Regions from separate parts of the Bacillus sp. PK6-013 genome, predicted to be linked through region 2. Evidence: riboswitches for the same ligand, from Rfam matches in the RefSeq annotation. Region 2 holds a riboswitch; each other region holds the start of a gene.
The links. A riboswitch is a leader RNA that binds a small molecule or an ion and turns the genes downstream of it on or off. The one in region 2 is predicted to bind S-adenosylmethionine.
Positions count from the first base shown of each region.

Region 1: it holds a riboswitch for S-adenosylmethionine, as region 2 does, so the genes downstream of both, M1E03_RS16560 (methionine ABC transporter ATP-binding protein) here and M1E03_RS05685 (MetQ/NlpA family ABC transporter substrate-binding protein) in region 2, are expected to answer to the same signal.
Region 3: it holds a riboswitch for S-adenosylmethionine, as region 2 does, so the genes downstream of both, M1E03_RS15415 (bifunctional homocysteine S-methyltransferase/methylenetetrahydrofolate reductase) here and M1E03_RS05685 (MetQ/NlpA family ABC transporter substrate-binding protein) in region 2, are expected to answer to the same signal.

Region 1 covers NZ_CP096417.1:3,270,761-3,276,485, reverse strand. Annotated here, with positions in the region: gene M1E03_RS16580 (ABC transporter ATP-binding protein) at 1-669, shown strand, start outside; gene M1E03_RS16575 (ABC transporter ATP-binding protein) at 689-1,612, shown strand; gene M1E03_RS16570 (ABC transporter permease) at 1,605-2,546, shown strand; gene cspB (cold shock-like protein CspB) at 2,663-2,863, opposite strand; SAM riboswitch class I at 3,167-3,280, shown strand; gene M1E03_RS16560 (methionine ABC transporter ATP-binding protein) at 3,380-4,381, shown strand; gene M1E03_RS16555 (methionine ABC transporter permease) at 4,384-5,034, shown strand; gene M1E03_RS16550 (MetQ/NlpA family ABC transporter substrate-binding protein) at 5,056-5,725, shown strand, end outside.
Region 2 covers NZ_CP096417.1:1,112,139-1,117,863, reverse strand. Annotated here, with positions in the region: gene M1E03_RS05695 (DUF4257 domain-containing protein) at 1-127, opposite strand, end outside; gene M1E03_RS05690 (MDR family MFS transporter) at 348-1,529, opposite strand; gene M1E03_RS05685 (MetQ/NlpA family ABC transporter substrate-binding protein) at 1,650-2,474, opposite strand; SAM riboswitch class I at 2,531-2,638, opposite strand; gene M1E03_RS05680 (sunset domain-containing protein) at 2,770-3,450, shown strand; gene M1E03_RS05675 (ABC transporter permease) at 3,479-4,810, opposite strand; gene M1E03_RS05670 (ABC transporter ATP-binding protein) at 4,800-5,498, opposite strand; gene M1E03_RS05665 (ABC transporter permease subunit) at 5,524-5,725, opposite strand, start outside.
Region 3 covers NZ_CP096417.1:3,031,012-3,036,736, forward strand. Annotated here, with positions in the region: gene M1E03_RS15390 (DegV family protein) at 1-309, shown strand, start outside; gene M1E03_RS15395 (spore germination protein) at 553-759, opposite strand; gene M1E03_RS15400 (DUF3941 domain-containing protein) at 915-1,037, shown strand; partial or broken gene M1E03_RS15405 (CvfB family protein) at 1,075-1,943, opposite strand; gene M1E03_RS15410 (YajQ family cyclic di-GMP-binding protein) at 2,084-2,575, shown strand; SAM riboswitch class I at 2,653-2,764, shown strand; gene M1E03_RS15415 (bifunctional homocysteine S-methyltransferase/methylenetetrahydrofolate reductase) at 2,843-4,672, shown strand; gene metH (methionine synthase) at 4,665-5,725, shown strand, end outside.

The DNA.
Region 1 (5,725 bases), 2.1 Mb from region 2:
TTTGGCAAAGAGTATGCGCTCAAAGAGGCCGATCTGTCACTTTCTCCCGGGAAAATTTACGGGTTGACAGGACCGAACGGCAGCGGCAAATCTACGATCTTGAAGCTGATCACAGGGCTCTCGTTTCCGGATTCGGGCTCGGTGCTGATCGGAGGGCGGCCGGCAGCCAGAAAGGAGACGAAGAACATCGCCTATTTAACAGAGCTCGATATGTTCTACGATCCATTTCGGGTCAAGGATATGATTCACTTTTATGAAACCCAGTTTTCCGATTTCCGTATAAATAAAGCGTGGGACCTGTTAAAGGACATGAAAATCGACGGGGATAAAAAAATCGGCAAGCTTTCCAAAGGCAACCGGGGCAGGCTGAAGCTCGCGCTCACATTGGCGCGCGATGCAGCAGTCGTGCTGCTTGATGAGCCGTTTTCCGGTCTTGATCCGATGGTGAGAGAATCGATCGTCAAAAGCCTTCTTACATATTTGGAGCTTGATAAGCAGACAATCGTCATCGCCACCCATGAGATTCATGAAATTGAACAAATTTTGGATGAGGTCGTCGTCGTCTTAAATGGCCGAATTGAAGAAAAAAAGGATGTCGAACAGCTGCGCGAGGAATCCGGAATGTCGCTTTTGGAATGGCTGAAACGGTTTATTGAAGAAAAAAATTGAAAAGGCTGGAGGAGAAACAGTGGAAACACTTTTGGAATTAAAAAATGTATCAAAAACGATCAGGGGGAAAAAGATTATCGACGGCTTGAGCTTTGACGTGCGGGCAGGCGAAATATTCGGCTTCCTAGGTCCGAACGGCGCCGGAAAAACGACGACGATCCGGATGATTGTCGGGCATATGAACATCACCGCCGGTGAAATCGCCGTGTGCGGCGTCAGCGTAAAAGAAAATTTTGAAAAGGCCGCGCGGCATATCGGAGCGATCGTTGAAAATCCGGAACTGTATAAATTTTTAACGGGCTATCAAAACCTTCAGCAATACGCGCGCATGACGAAAGGCGTGACGAAACAGAAAATTGACGAAATCGTCGAGCTTGTCGGATTGAAAAACAGGATCAACGATAAGGTCAAAACGTATTCTTTAGGAATGAGACAAAGGCTTGGCCTGGCCCAAAGCCTTTTGCACGATCCGAAGCTCTTGATTCTCGATGAGCCGACGAACGGGCTTGATCCGGCCGGTATCCGGGAAATTCGCGATCATTTAAGAAAGCTGACGAGAGAAAGAGGTATGGCGGTCATCGTTTCAAGCCACCTGCTTTCAGAAATGGAGCTGATGTGCGACAGGATCGCCATTATCCAGAACGGAAAGCTCCGGGATATTCAGCATGTGCACGGACCCGCTCGGGATGAAAAGAAGCGCTATTATATTCAAGCGGATGACAATCAGGCTCTGATGCGGGAAGCGGCTGCCTTCAAAAAGATGAAGGTTGACGAAGCGGAAGGCGGGATAGAGCTCAGCCTTCAAAAGGATGAAGTGCCTGATTTGATCAAACACTTGTCAGACAACGGTGTCCGCCTATATGAAGTGAAGGCTGTGAACAAATCGCTGGAAGACCGGTTCCTGGAAATCACCGCAGAGAAGGAGGAAGCTCAGCATGTTTAATCTCATCGTAAATGAATGGATCAAAATTTTTAATCGAAAAGGCACATATGTCATGATTGCGATTTTGCTGTTATCTGCCATCGGGCTGGGCGTTCTCACAAAGACGATCGGAGAGACAGACCAAAACCCGGACTGGAAAAAAGAATTGATGCAGGAAAATAAAGATATGAAAGAACAACTTAAAGGGGTCAATAATCCGGCACTTGAAAAAAGCTATGAACGGTCGACCGCCATTAATGAGTATCGAATCAAGCACGATTTGCCGGAAGACGGGGACTATTCGGCCCTGTCGTTCATCAGCGACGCGAGCGGCAACATTCCTCTCCTCGGTCTGTTTGTGATCACGGTGGCTGCGGGAATCGTTGCGAATGAATTCAACTGGGGAACGGTGAAGCTGCTTGTCATCAGGCCGATCAGCCGCTTTAAAATCTTGCTGGCAAAATATTTTACAGTTCTGCTTTTTGCATTGGCTTTGCTTTTCATTCTGTTCGCAAGCGCGGGTATCACAGGCCTTGCTTTATTCGGGGCAGGCGACGGCAGCCAGGTTCACTTGGCGTACGCCGATGGAACCGTTGAAGAAAAAAGCCTGCTGCTGCACTTGGCCGGCAGCTATTTGCTGAATTCAATATCGCTTTTGATGATGGCGACAATGGCCTTTATGATTTCAGCTGTTTTCAGAAACAGCTCGCTTGCCGTAGGTATTTCAATTTTCCTTTTGGCAATGGGCGGAACGGTGACAAACTTGCTCGCAACGAAATTTGATTGGGTGAAATACATCTTATTTGCCAACACTGATCTCACTCAATACTTTGACGGATCTCCGCTTGTTTCAGACATGACGCTGGGATTCTCGATTGTGGTGCTGGCTGTCTATTTTATCGTTTTTCATGTGCTCGCCTTTGGTGCATTCACAAAAAGAGACATCGCTTCATAAGCGGTTTTCGCAAAAAAAGCCTGACGCCGGTTTTCCGGGCGTCAGGCTTTTTTTAAATATAAAAAGACTGCTGACATTCGGTCAGCAGTCCTGTATGAAGATCAGCGGTTCACAGCTTACGCTTTTGTTACGTTAGCAGCTTGTGGTCCGCGGTTTCCTTCAACGATTTCGAAAGATACAGATTGGCCTTCTTCCAAAGTTTTGAAGCCTTCGCCTTGAATAGCAGAGAAATGAACGAATACATCGTCTTGTCCTTCAACTTCGATGAATCCGAAACCTTTTTCAGAGTTAAACCATTTTACTTTACCTTCTAGCATGAAATTTCCTCCTAAAGCGATAACGCTTAAATTCACTATTCTTGCTCTAAAACAAACTTCCAAGACGAAAACTCTTACAAAACTTTCTTCTTAAAGATAGTTCGAACAAAAATAATTACCTTTACTTTACCAGTGTTTAAGCGAAATTACAACTGCTAAACACAATTTTTTTAAAAAAAGTGAAATTTAATAATCAGGGCGAAAAATAAAGCATTAAAAAGCGGGTTTTTGAAATTTTCACAATTCTGATTGACAACATTTCGAAGAAGCTGTAAAGTTAGGTAAAACTTCATGCATCAACACTTCTTATTTAGAGAGGCGGAGGGAATTGGCCCTATGAAGCCTCGGCAGCGGGTTCTGCATACAGCAGAATACTGTGCCACATCCAACAAGCCGTACGGGCTTGGAAGATAAGAAGAGAGCGGACCACTCTATTTACTTCGTGTCGTCTAAGGCTTCTTCTTATTTTTTAAGAGGGAGCCTTTTTTGTTAGCCAAAAAGAGGAGGAAGATCATCATGATTACATTTGAAGGCGTTGAAAAGGTCTATGAAAGCGGCGGACAGAAGGTTCATGCGCTCAATGGAATCGACCTTCATGTAGATAAAGGGGAAATATACGGCGTCATCGGATTCAGCGGCGCAGGGAAAAGCACGCTGATCCGCTGTGTGAACTTCCTTGAAAAACCGACGGCCGGAAAGGTATTCGTCGGCGGAAGAGACTTAATGTCTCTGTCGAAAGCTGAGATTCGAGCTGTTAAAAGGAAGATCGGCATGGTATTTCAGCATTTTAACCTGTTAAATTCAAAGACGATTTTCGCTAATGTCGCTGAGCCGCTCGCGCTTGTCAAAACACCGAAAGCCGAAATCAAGCAAAAAGTGACGGAACTGCTCCATTTTGTCGGACTTGAGGATAAAGCCCGCGATTATCCGGATCAGCTGTCGGGCGGCCAAAAGCAGCGCGTCGGCATTGCCCGGGCGCTGGCGACAAATCCGGAGGTTCTGCTCTGTGATGAAGCGACATCCGCGCTTGACCCGCAGACGACCGGCGATATTTTGAAGCTGCTGAAGCGCGTCAACGAACAATATAACATCACGATTTTGTTGATCACTCATGAAATGAATGTGGCAAAAGAAATCTGCGACAAAGTCGCGGTCATTGAAAAAGGAAGGATCATTGAATCAGGCAGCGTGTTTGACGTGTTTTCCGCGCCGGAAACCGAAACGGCCAAAAGCTTTGTCAAATCAGCCATCGACCACGAGATACCTGAATCGATTCAAAAATTAAATGTGAAGCATCTCTACCAGCTTCAATTTGTCGGCGAATCTTCCGGGAAGCCATTTCTTTCGCAAGTGGCAAAGCGGTTTGACGTAGAAGTCAACATTCTGCACGGAACGATTACAGAGCTTCAGGGAATTCCGTTTGGCAGTATGACGGTTGAACTGCAGGGGGAAGACGGTGAAATCGGGCGGGCGCTCGAATATATCCGCAGAGAAAACATTCGCATCAGGGAGGTATAAGCATGCTTGTTACATATGACCAAATCATTGACGCACTGGTTCAGACGATTCAAATGACGGTTTTCTCGCTTTTATTTTCAAGCGTGATCGGCATTCCGCTCGGCATTTTGCTGGTTGTCACAAGGAAGGGGCATCTGCTTGAAAATCCGGCAGTTTTTACGGTTGTCAATATGATCATTAACATTTTCCGGTCCGTTCCGTTTATCATCTTGATGGTTGCTTTAATTCCGGTGACAAGGCTGATTGTGGGGACGTCCATCGGCACATCGGCAGCGATTGTTCCCCTGACTTTTTATGCGGGGCCTTACATCGCAAGGCTCGTCGAGAACTCTCTGCTTGAAGTCGATCCGGGAGTCATTGAAGCCGCTGAAGCAATGGGAGCGACTCCGCGGCAGATCATCTTCCGGTTTCTGATTCCGGAAGCGCTCGGTTCGCTTGTGCTGAGTTTTACGGTGGCAACGGTCGGATTGGTCGGAGCGTCGGCGATGGCTGGTGCGATAGGCGCCGGCGGTCTTGGGGATTTGGCGATCACATACGGCTACCAAAGGTTTGACACGCTGACGATGATCATCACGGTTGCAATTCTCGTCATCGTTGTGCAGGGATTGCAGACATCCGGAAACGTTCTGTCCAAAAAATTGAGAAGAAGATAAACAGAGAGGGAGACAGCTATGATGAAAAAGTTCACATTTGTTATCATTTTACTGCTGCTTGCGGGAATGATCGCGGGATGTGCGGCAGACTCTGATGCGAAAACCATTAAAATCGGCATCAGCGGAACGGATACAAGAATCTGGGACTTTGTGAAGAAAAAAGCCGAGAAAGAAGGCTTAAAGCTTGAAATCGTCAAATATTCTGATTATGTTCAGCCGAACCAGGCTTTGGCGGGCGGTGACATTGACGCCAATGCATTTCAGACGATATCTTACTTTAATGCATTCAAAAAGGAACGCAATCTTGAACTATCGCCGATCGGCACAACGATCATCGCTCCGATGGGCATTTATTCCGAGAAGTATGATTCGCCTGACGATATACCAAACGGCGCGGAAATCGCTGTTCCGAGCGAAGCGACGAACATGGGCAGAGCCTTGCTCCTGTTGGAGTCCGCCGGCCTGCTTCAATTAAAGGACGGATTTGACGGAAACGGAACGCTTGATGCGATTAAAGAAAATCCTAAAAAACTCAAAATCACAACGGTGGCCGCAGAGCAAACGCCGCGCGTGCTTCCCGACGTCGCTGCATCTGTTATCAACAACGGCATAGCGGTTGACGCCGGCTTCCATCCTGTCAAAGATTCGATTAAACTGGAAGACGAAACAGCGACACCGTACATCAACATTA
Region 2 (5,725 bases):
ATCCAAGGTAAATGAATCGTTTCGTTGTTCTCGGTTTCTCGAGGCGCCCTCTTTTTTTAACGTGCCCGAGAACCCCCATAATCCCTCCAATCAAACAAGCAACCAAAACTTGATGCAGCATCTTCATCACCTTCCTAAAGCCCTTAGTTTAGTCAAGCGACTTCAGGCCATCGAGCAGCCCCCCTAGACCCCTTGCGATGATATTCGATACTACCATACAGAAAATGTGTTCTGTCTGAGAAGAAAAAAAGCTTGTTTCTTCCATTATATGTGAAGATTTGGTTGATAATCTTGATTCCTTCGATTCATTTTCATATAATTACAATTACCTATTTTTTCTATACCACTTATGCATCTGATTGAGCGGAGAGCTGCTTTTCCTTCCTGTCGTATAAAAACGCCGTTCCTATTGCGAACAGCAGCAATACGAGCAGAACCGCAAGCAAAAGCTGCATATTGAAATAATCAACCAGCATTCCGCCAAAAAGCGGCCCGATCATTCTTCCGCCGGTCGCCATACTGTTGACAAACCCTTGATAAAACCCTTCTTTTCCCCTCGGAGCGAGACGGTTGGCGATTGTCGGCACAGCCGGCCATACAAGCATTTCGCCAATGGTCAGCACAACCATCGCGGCAAGAAACGCCGGAAACCGTTCAGCGCCAAACAAAATTCCGTATGCCATCATAAAAATGACAAATCCGATCACGATTTGGTTTTTCAGCGATTCGGCAAACCGTTTCACAAAAAAACCGATCAGCGGCTGACCGAAAACAATGAGCGCCCCGTTCACTGTCCAAAGTACGCTGTACTGCCCAAGAGATATCCCCAGCTCCTGGGTGTGTGAAGCGATGGTCGAGGACCATTGCGAATAAGCGACCCAGCCGAGCAGGTAGCCCGTACATATAACCAAAAGCGCGGAGAATCTAGATTTCCCGCTGACTGAATCGGCATGATCCAAAACAGAAGACTGCATGGCTTTTTCAGACCGAATGCGTCTAAATCCGAAAATCGCAATCATGAAAAAGACGGCATATAGCATCGCATTCGCCAGAAAAACATACGTAAATGAAAAAGACGCGACAATTCCGCCGAGCGCTGAACCAACTGCCACCCCTGCATTTTGCGCCACGTATACAGCATTGAACGGCTTTCTGCCGCCTTCCGGCCAAACCGAGCCGGCCATTGCATAGCATGCCGGAAACACGATCCCTGATCCAAAACCGGCCAGTGTTAAGAAAAGAATGTATTGGAACCACTCGTGAAAAAAGACGAGGCCTGAAAGGCTCGCAAACGTGATCACAATTCCAAGTACGACGGTTTTAAATCCGCCGATTTTATCGAATAGATATCCCCCGAACAGGTTGCCCAGCACATTTGCCCCTGAGTTCAGCATCAGCACAAATCCGGCCGCTGTCAGCGACTTTCCCAAATGCTGATGGATATAGATGGTATTCAGCGGCCATAAAAAAGATGCCCCTGTGACATTGATAAACATTCCGATGACCAATAGCCATAATGTGCGCGGCATAGCGTTTCCTTCTTTCTCTTTAGCATTTCCTCTAGATTCTATTCGTTTTGCCCATTTTTTTCAATTGACACGATTTCGATTTTCAACATAAAAAACCCCCTTTTTAAAGGGGGAATTTTTTTATGATTGCGTCATCCATTTTGGCTTTCCGAAACCGGCGAATTCCCGATCGATCGCATCTTCGAAAGCTTTGGATTTTACCGCTTCTTTGAGATCTTTGGCGAATGGCTTGTCTTTGTTTTTTTCATCCACTACCACTTGATTGCGGTAGCGGTCAGGCATGTTCTCAAGCGCCAGCGCGTCCTGCAACTTCATATTAGCGGAGAGAGCGAAATTACCCGGGACAGCCGCGATATCCAGGTCATCGACCGCTCTTGGAAGATTGGCAGATTCAAGCTGTTTAAATGTCAGCTTTTTCGGATTTTCCGCAATATCCCGCACAGAGGCTTTCAATGTGTCGACATCGCTTTTCAGCCGAATCAGCCCCTGATCCTGGAGCGTTAAAAATGCCCTGGCGGCATTGGCCGGATCGTTTGGAACAGCCACTTCCGCCCCGTTTTTGACATCGTTCAAGTCGTTATATTTGGCAGAATAGAGACCCATCGGAGCGGTCGGCACAGAAATGAGTGCAGCAAGATGTTTATTGTTTTCTTGATTGTATGATTTCATAAAAACCTCATGTTGAAACAAATTGGCGTCGAGTTCGCCTTCGCTTAACGCCGTGTTCGGCTGTACATAGTCGGTGAATTCGACCACTTCAACTTTGTAGCCTTTTTTCTCAAGTTCAGGCTGAATCGCTTTTTTGACCATATCGTAATACGGTCCTGCAGTAGCGCCTATTTTGATCGTTTTACCATCGCTTTCGGCATTGTTTCCGCATGCGGTCAGAAGCGCCATGCTCAAGGCCAGTCCCAGCACGGAAGTCCATTTTAATATCTTGTTCATGTATATCTCCTCCTCCAAAATAAAAAAAACTCTTTCAGCGCCTGAAAGAGTTGTTCAACTTATCTTTCAGAATGCGCCTGACATTCTGCTGGATTTAGCACCTTGCTCTGCTGCAGGTTGCTGAGATTTCGCCGGGCCAGTCCCTCCATCTCTCTTTATAAGCTGCATATTCAGTTTTTTAAATGATTTCTTTATTTTAAGTTTGAATATTTAGATTTGCAAGAAGTTTTTTGGTATAAACATTTTTTTCTTTTTAAGCTAAAATATAGTTATCAAACACGAAAGGAGACGAATCATGGAATCTATCATGCTGATCGGGTTTTTATCCTTTATTTTTTCCATCTGCTACCTTGTATTTCATTTGATCAGAAGAATCTTTTCTCCAGGCAAAAGGTTTTCCAGAAAACTCTTTTATCCTTGTTTTGCAGGCGGACTTCTCCTCCTGATCATCTCTGCGCCTTATTACAGTGAGGAAACATATGCCGTCGATGAGACAAAAACAGAGGACCTGACAACCGAGCTTCAGGAACTGAAAACTGAACACAGCGCTGTACAAAAGGAGCAAACCGCATTAAAGCAGCAGCTCAATCAAGCAAACGAAAAACTGAAGGCAGCCAAAACGGAGAATGACACATTAAAAAAAGAAAACGAAAAACTGACAAAAGAAAAAGACTCGCTTACGAAAAAAACAAAATCGCTGTCAGAAAAACTGGCTAAGGCTGAAGAAAAAAGCGGCAGTACCGAAGCCACTGTAAAAGAAAAGAACGCCACCGCTCAGGCCGGAACGTCACACAGCGCGCCCTCCCCTAAGAAAAACAGCGGTGAAAGCAAACAAGAGTGCAAAATCAAAGGAAGCGTCAACCATATTTATCATACACCAGGAAGTACATATTATGACCGCACGAAAAACGTCGCCCGCTGGTTCTGCACAGAACAGGAGGCGCGTGATGCGGGGTACAGACCTCCGAAACGTTAAAAAAGCCGGCATACCGCCGGCTTTTTTCTTAAAGCTCTCTTCTTAATGCTGTCAGCACGTTCGTTCTTGTCGCTTTAATGGCCGGGTTCAGGCCTGAAAGAATGGCGACGCCTGCACTGATCAAGGTCGCGATAAGGACAAGACTGACCGGAATGTACGAGAAGGTGATGCTGAAGTCTGCCGCACTCGCTCCTCCTTCTGAAACCGATGATAAAATAGGTGGTATAATCTTGTTCACTAAAAAGCTGACACCGTATGAAATGATAACACCTAAAACAGATCCTAAGATGCCGATATAGGCGCTTTCCAGCAGGAACATTTTCCGGATCACGTTCGGGCTCGCCCCGATCGCTTTCATAATGCCGATCTCCTGCGTCCGCTCTGTAACCGCCATTGTCATCGTGTTGAAAATGCCGATCGCTGAAATCAAAACGGCAATGACTCCGACAAAGATCAGACCGATTTTAAAAGCCATGAAAAAAAGATTGATGCTTTCGAGTTTTTTCGTTATTGAATCGACGTAGTAGCCTTCATCCTCCAAATCTGTTGTCAGCTGTCCGACATGTTCAAAATTATCCGCGTAAACCGAAAGCTTTTTTTCGATCGTGCCGTTGTCTTTGTCCGCCTTCAGAAATCCGGTGATGTCTTTTTGCATGTCGTTGCTGACATAGACTGTTGAATCGCTTGCCCATTCATAAGAAGGTTTTTTCGTCACTCCGACAACTTTCAGATCATATGTTTTCGCTTTCCCTTCTTCTCCTGTTTTTTCATCCATTTTTGAGATCTTTAATTCAATTGTTTTGCCGAGAATATCTTCTGCGTATCCTTTTGGTTCTTTTACTTCCTCAGCATTATTTTCCATCTGTTTTTCATAATCTTGGGCTTCTTTTTTCGTCCAGAGATTCTTCCCAAAATGGTAGCCGACGACGATTTCATTCGGTGTTTTCGCTACGCGGCCGCGATCGAGTTTGATATTGGCTTTTTGTTCAGCGGCCATGTCAGTAATCGTGATATTCGACATTTGATTGTTTGTCCTGTTGCCCAACTTTGCTTCAGCAGGTGCGAACACCTGCGTGCGCTCGATAATCGCGGACACATCTTTGCGATTTTCGAATTCTTTCAAGTCTTTCTTTTGAACTTTCTGATCGCTTTGCCCTTCTTTTCCGACAACATTTATCTCAGTCACGATTTGCTCTTTCATCAGCTGTTCAGTCAGCGATTTTTGCAGGCCGAACCCGACCGATGCGAGCACGATTAAGAATGCGCAGGCCACCGTTGTTGCGAGAATGGTCATGAATACACGCAGGCGGTTTTTCTTCATATTTCTTCTAATGAACTTCAACTGATCCTTAAACTTCAACAGTCTCTTCCCCTTTCTCTAACACGCCGTCAGATAACTGAAATTTCGTTTTGGCGATCGATGCCACCTCGTCATCGTGCGTGATGATGACGAATGTAATACCGCGCTCCCTGTTCAGCTGCCGAATGAATTCGAGGATTTCTTGTTCTGTTTCGGAGTCCAGGCTTCCGGTCGGCTCGTCGGCTAAAATGATTGACGGATTCAAAATCAAAGCGCGGGCGATGCTGACGCGCTGCTGCTGTCCGCCTGAAAGCTCATTCGGATAGTGTCCAGCGTGGTTTTCAAGGCCGACGCGGTGAAGCATCTCATTGACGCGCTGCTTCCGCTCAGACGGATGAACACCTTTTAAAGTCAGAGGCAGTTCGATGTTTTCGTAAGTCGTCAAGCTCGGAATCAGCTGAAAACTTTGAAAGATGAAGCCGAAATGTTCAAGCCTGAATGCCGCCCATTCTTTTTCGCTGTACTTTGTGACATCCGTACCGTCAATGACGATCTTACCTTTTGTCGGGGCGATATAGCCGGAAATCAAGTTCAACAGCGTCGATTTTCCGGAACCGCTCCGTCCGACAATGCAGGCGATTTCGCCTTTTTCAACGGTAAGCGAGACATCCTTTAACACTTTAATTTCATTTTCCCTCCCCTTTTTACCGACTTTAAATGAGTGGTGAATATGCTCTACACTGATCATTTGTAAATCTCCTCTCCATTATGGATTACAGCTGTTTTATTTTTTTGAAAATCAAGAAGTAACTGATTAAGAATCCGACTGCCGAACCGATCAACATACCGAAGATATAGCTGAACAGGCTAGAAGAAGTGGCTGCGCCGAATCCCCAGATGCCAAATAAAATCACGAGAATTTGAATCGGGCGATCCATTTTTCTCCAGAGAAAAAAATGTCCGTTCCGTTCAAGC
Region 3 (5,725 bases), 1.9 Mb from region 2:
TTGCTGAATATTAAACCGCTCCTGCATGTTGAAGACGGCAAGCTTGTCCCCTTGGAAAAAATCCGGGGCAAAAAGAAGCTGCTCAAACGGATGATCGAATTGATGAAAGAAAGAAGCGTCGATTTGAGCGGACAGACGGTCGGCATCAGCCACGGAGATGACGAAGAGACGGCCGAAGAGGTCAAACGGATGATCGAAGCCGAATTTCAGCCGGGGGAAATCGTCGTCAACATGGTCGGTTCAGCGGTCGGCGCCCATTCCGGCCCCGGAACATTGGCGGTCTTTTTTCCGGGGAAAGACAAAAGATAAGGTAAAACAGAGGCCTGCTTGATAAAAGCAGGCCTTAGATTGTTGACAAAATCCCAAAACGGCTCTTAGTTTTGGGATTTTGTCATCCTATCAGCGTGATTGAAAACCCTTGCAGTTTAGGAAGGCCGAGCATCGGAGCGGAGCGAATGTTGCAATTCGTGAGCACCGACGCGCAGGCCTGACAACGAATGCGAGGGTTTGTCGACACGCTGAGGCCTGCTTGATAAAAGCAGGCCTTCTTCGTCAGCTGTCTTCGGTGACTGTTCCTTCAGCGGCGGCCGGTGTAAGCGCTCCATCAAGAAAACCGGCAGCCGCTGTCGCGACATCAGGACCTCCAGACCCCTCGACCACTTTTTCCATTGTGATCGGACAAATTTTGAACGCACCGCCAAAATTGACGACTCCTCCTGCCGAAACACTTTGAATGTAAACTGAGCAGCAATGTTTCATACCAAGTCTCCTTTTTTTGGGTCTTATGATATGTGTATGCTGGCGGTACAAGGAGGCATAAACTTCCCGGCAAAAAACATCGCGGTTGGGAGAGTACATAGTTTCGCCGGCAGTGTGCAAGCTAAAAGCGACATTTTGACAGGAGGTGCTTCCTCATGAAAGATGATGATAAAAAGCCAGTTGACAACAACGCCGTCAACCAGCAGAAAAACCGGCTCGCTGAAAAGAACAGACAAGCCGGTAAACACCAGGAATCAAAGAAGCCTGATCACTTGTAAAAAACCGGCGGCGTCCTCATCGGACGCCGCCTCATATTTATTTTTTCTCGTATGTCCAGCCCTCTTCCTGATAGATTTTATCCTGTTTCATCAGATAGCCGAGCGCCCTTTTAAATGCTGCTTTGCTCATGTTGAAGCGCTCTTTGATATCCTCAGGGTCGCTTTTATCCCAGAACGGCATCGCGCCGTTTCTCGTTCTCATATAAGTCAAAATTTGTTCTGCATCAACCGACAAGGCATCCTGCTTTCTTGGCAGAAGCGACAGATTAACAGAACCGTCTTCTTTTACTTTGATCACCCTTGCGGTCAGCTTTTCCCCAAGCCTCGGCTCTTCCTTTCGCTCAGAAGAATGGATAAAGCCTCTGATGCCGGTTTCGGAAATCATAAAAGAGCCTGATGCGATCAAGCGGTAGATCGTTCCGGTGAGCTCTTTATTCATCAGACCGGGTGAAGCTTCACTAAACAGCTCGCTGATCTTATCCTCCGGCGCCGGTTTGGCAAACATCCTTCCGTGCCCCGTGATTTTCAGCATACAGTACAGCCTGTCCCCTTTTTGCGGCCATACTGATTCATACGGCGGGAGATGCTCTGTCGCAACGAGGGCGTCCTTCGAGAGCCCGACATCGACGAAAACCCCCATGCCGCTGACGGCATCAACGACTTCCACCCAGCCGTACTGTTCAGCGCTGATCATCGGCTTTCTCATCGTAGCCGCTAAGCGATCTTCATGATCGACATATAAAAAGACATCGACCTCTTCTCTGTCTTCAATATCCTCCGTGATCTCGCTCTGATGCAGAAGGACCGCCGTTTCGCCGTCCGTCAAAAAGTAACCGTAATCGGCTTTATGATCTATTTTCAATGTTAGCTGCTGTCCTGGTTTCATACTGTTTCTTCCTTTCTTATCCGCCTGTTTTTCTTTTTCTTATTATTCCTCCAATGTTAAAATTATTGCCGGATCGCGGCCAGGCAAACCGCTCGATATTGGAAGTTTCACCTTATTCTACTATAATTGACTCATAAGTAAAATGGATGGAGGTTTTCACATGGCGAAAGAAAGCTCATTTGATATCGTCTCAAAGGTTGAACTGCCTGAAGTTCAAAACGCAATTCAGACCGCTCTCAAAGAAATCGGCACACGCTATGATTTCAAAGGGTCAAAAAGCAGCATCACACTCGAAGGAGACGAGCTCGTTCTCGTATCGGACGACGAATTTAAAATGAACCAGCTGAAAGACGTGCTTGTCGGCAAACTGATCAAGCGGAACGTCCCGACGAAAAACATCGAATACTCAAAGCTTGAGAACGCTTCAGGCGGCACGGTCAGACAGCGCGGAAAACTAGTTCAGGGCATCGACAAAGAAAACGCGAAAAAAATCAATAACCTGATAAAAAAATCGGGTCTGAAAGTTAAATCGCAAGTGCAGGATGATCAAGTCCGCGTAACCGGAAAAAATAAAGACGACCTTCAGCAAATCATCGCGATGGTGAGGGAAGCCGACCTGCCGATTGATGTCCAATTTATAAATTTTCGATAAATTCTTAATTTACTGTTGATTATTCTCCCGATTTTCGGTAAATTGAGTAAAAGTAATCAATAGAAACTAAATAGCTGTTCTTATCAAGAGAGGCAGAGGGACTGGCCCGATGAAGCCTCAGCAACCGGTGAATGAATATTCATGACCAAGGTGCTAAATCCAGCAAGCAGTCTGCTTGGAAGATAAGAAGACGGACAATGTCGATGAAAAGTCTTCTGCTTCACAGAAGACTTTTTTGTTTATCAAAAATGCTTAAGGGGGAAAACGATGGGTTTTTTGGAGGATATAAAAAGCAAAACGTTAATCGCGGACGGCGCAATGGGCACACTTCTGTATTCCTACGGGATCGACAGGTGTTTTGAGGAACTGAACATCTCCAAGCCCGAAGAAGTGAGACGCGTCCACGAAGCGTATGTACAGGCCGGCGCCGATATCATTCAAACGAACACGTACGGCGCAAACTTCATCAAGCTGTCCAGATACGGGCTCGAAGACGAAACAAAACAAATCAACGAAAAAGCGGTCCGTCTCGCCCGCTCCGCCGCCGGTTCTGCTTATGTTCTCGGTACGCTCGGCGGAATCCGGACGTTCAACAAAAACTCGTATTCTCTCGAGGACATTAAAAGAAGCTTCCGCGAACAGCTCTATCTTCTGTTAAATGAGCAGCCGGACGGACTTCTGCTCGAAACCTATTATGATTTAGAAGAAGCGCGCGAAGTTTTAAAGATTGCCAGAAAGGAAACAGAGCTGCCGATCATTTTGAATGTCTCAATGCACGAAGAGGGCGTTCTTCAGGACGGAACCCCGCTTGCGGACGGTCTGAAGCAGCTGGCATCCCTCGGCGCAGAAGTCGTTGGCATCAACTGCCGCCTCGGCCCTTATCATATGATCAGAGCGCTTGAAGAAGTCCCGCTTTTAGAAGACGCCTATCTTTCCGTCTATCCCAACAGCAGCCTCCCGTCCCTTGTCGAAGGCAGGCTTGTTTATGAGACAGATGATGAATATTTCAGGGAAAGCGCGGAGGAATTCCGCAATCAAGGCGCACGGATCATCGGCGGCTGCTGCGGAACCACGCCGAACCACATCAGGGCGATGGCTGAGGCAGTCAAAGGGCTTCCTCCAGTCACCGAAAAGCACGTGAAAATCAGAAAGAAAGCGGCGCTTGCTGTTCAAAACGAAAGGACAGAGCCCGTTCTCGACGATCTGGCCAAGCAAAAACGGTCCATTATCGTCGAACTCGATCCTCCAAAACAATTAAACTTTGAGAAATTTTTGCACGCCGCTAAAGAGCTTAAATCAGCCGGAATCGATGCACTGACATTGGCGGACAACTCGCTTGCCACACCGAGGATCAGCAATGTCGCCTGCGGCGCGCTCTTAAAACAGCGCCTCGATATGAGGTCGCTGATCCATATTACATGCAGAGACCGCAACCTGATCGGCCTGCAGTCCCATCTAATGGGGCTCGATACACTGGGGCTGTCAGACGTGCTGGCGATTACCGGCGATCCGTCGAAAATCGGCGACTTTCCGGGAGCGACTTCCGTCTATGATCTGACATCGTTCGATTTGATCAGCCTGATCAAACAGTTTAACGAAGGCTTGTCATATTCAGGTAAACCGCTCGGCAAGAAAACAAATTTCTCAGTGGCGGCCGCCTTCAATCCGAATGTCAGACACATTGACAAAGCGGTGAAACGGCTTGAGAAAAAAATCGCCTGCGGCGCAGACTATTTCATTTCCCAGCCTGTCTATTCAGAGGAGCAGCTCATCAAAATCCACGAAGAAACAAAGCATCTTGAAACACCGATCTATATCGGCGTCATGCCGCTGACCAGCAGCCGCAACGCGGAATTCATCCACAACGAAATCCCCGGCATCAAACTGTCCGATTCAATCCGCGAAAAGATGGCGCTGGCGGGAAATGACAAACAAAAACAGGCCGAGGAAGGGCTCGCGATCGCCCGCTCCCTGCTTGATGCGGCGTGCGACCTGTTCAACGGCATTTATCTGATCACACCGTTTTTGCGGTCTGATTTAACCGCCGAACTGACGGCATATATCCACCAGAAAGAAAAGGAGAAAACAAATGTCTAACATCAATGACCAGCTGAAGAAAAAAATCCTCGTCCTTGACGGTGCGATGGGAACGATGATCCAGAATGCCGGTTTGTCCGCCGCTGACTTCGGCGGCGAGGCCTATGAAGGGTGCAATGAATTTCTAAGCATCACGGCACCTCATATCATTCAGGGCATCCACGAAGCCTATCTGGCCGCTAAAGCCGATATCATCGAAACCAATACATTCGGAGCCACACGGCTCGTTCTGGACGAGTACGACCTCGGGCAGCGCGCCTATGAAGTCAACCTCGCTTCAGTCAAACTCGCCAAAGCGGCCGCCGAAAAGTTTTCCACACCTGAATGGCCAAGGTTTGTCGCCGGCGCGATGGGTCCGACGACAAAAACCCTTTCCGTCACCGGCGGCACGACCTTTGACGAGCTGATCGATAATTACGAGGAACAGGCAAGAGCGCTGATCACAGGGGGAGCCGACCTCTTGCTGCTCGAAACGAGCCAGGATATGCTGAACGTTAAAGCGGGCTTTATCGGCATCAGGCAAGCCTTCGAAAAAACCGACAAAACCCTTCCCCTCATGGTATCAGGCACGATCGAACCGATGGGCACGACACTGGCCGGCCAGGATATCGAATCGTTCTATATCTCACTCGAGCATATGAAGCCGGTCAGCGTCGGTTTAAATTGCGCGACGGGCCCGGAATTTATGACAGATCACATCAGAACCCTTTCTTCCCTTGCGAGGACGGCCGTCAGCTGCTATCCGAATGCCGGCCTCCCCGATGAGGAGGGACAATACCATGAATCACCGCAATCGCTCGCGAAAAAAATCAAGGCGTTTGCAGAAGAAGGCTGGCTGAACATTGTCGGCGGCTGCTGCGGAACGACGCCCGCCCATATTGAAGCGCTGGCCGATGAAGTAGCCTCGCTGCCGCCGCGGACGGTCCCTTCGGAAAAAAAGCCGCACACCGTCTCAGGGATCGACGGACTAATTTATGAAGAAACGATGCGTCCCCTTTTTGTCGGGGAGCGGACAAATGTCATCGGATCGAGAAAATTCAAGCGGCTGATCGC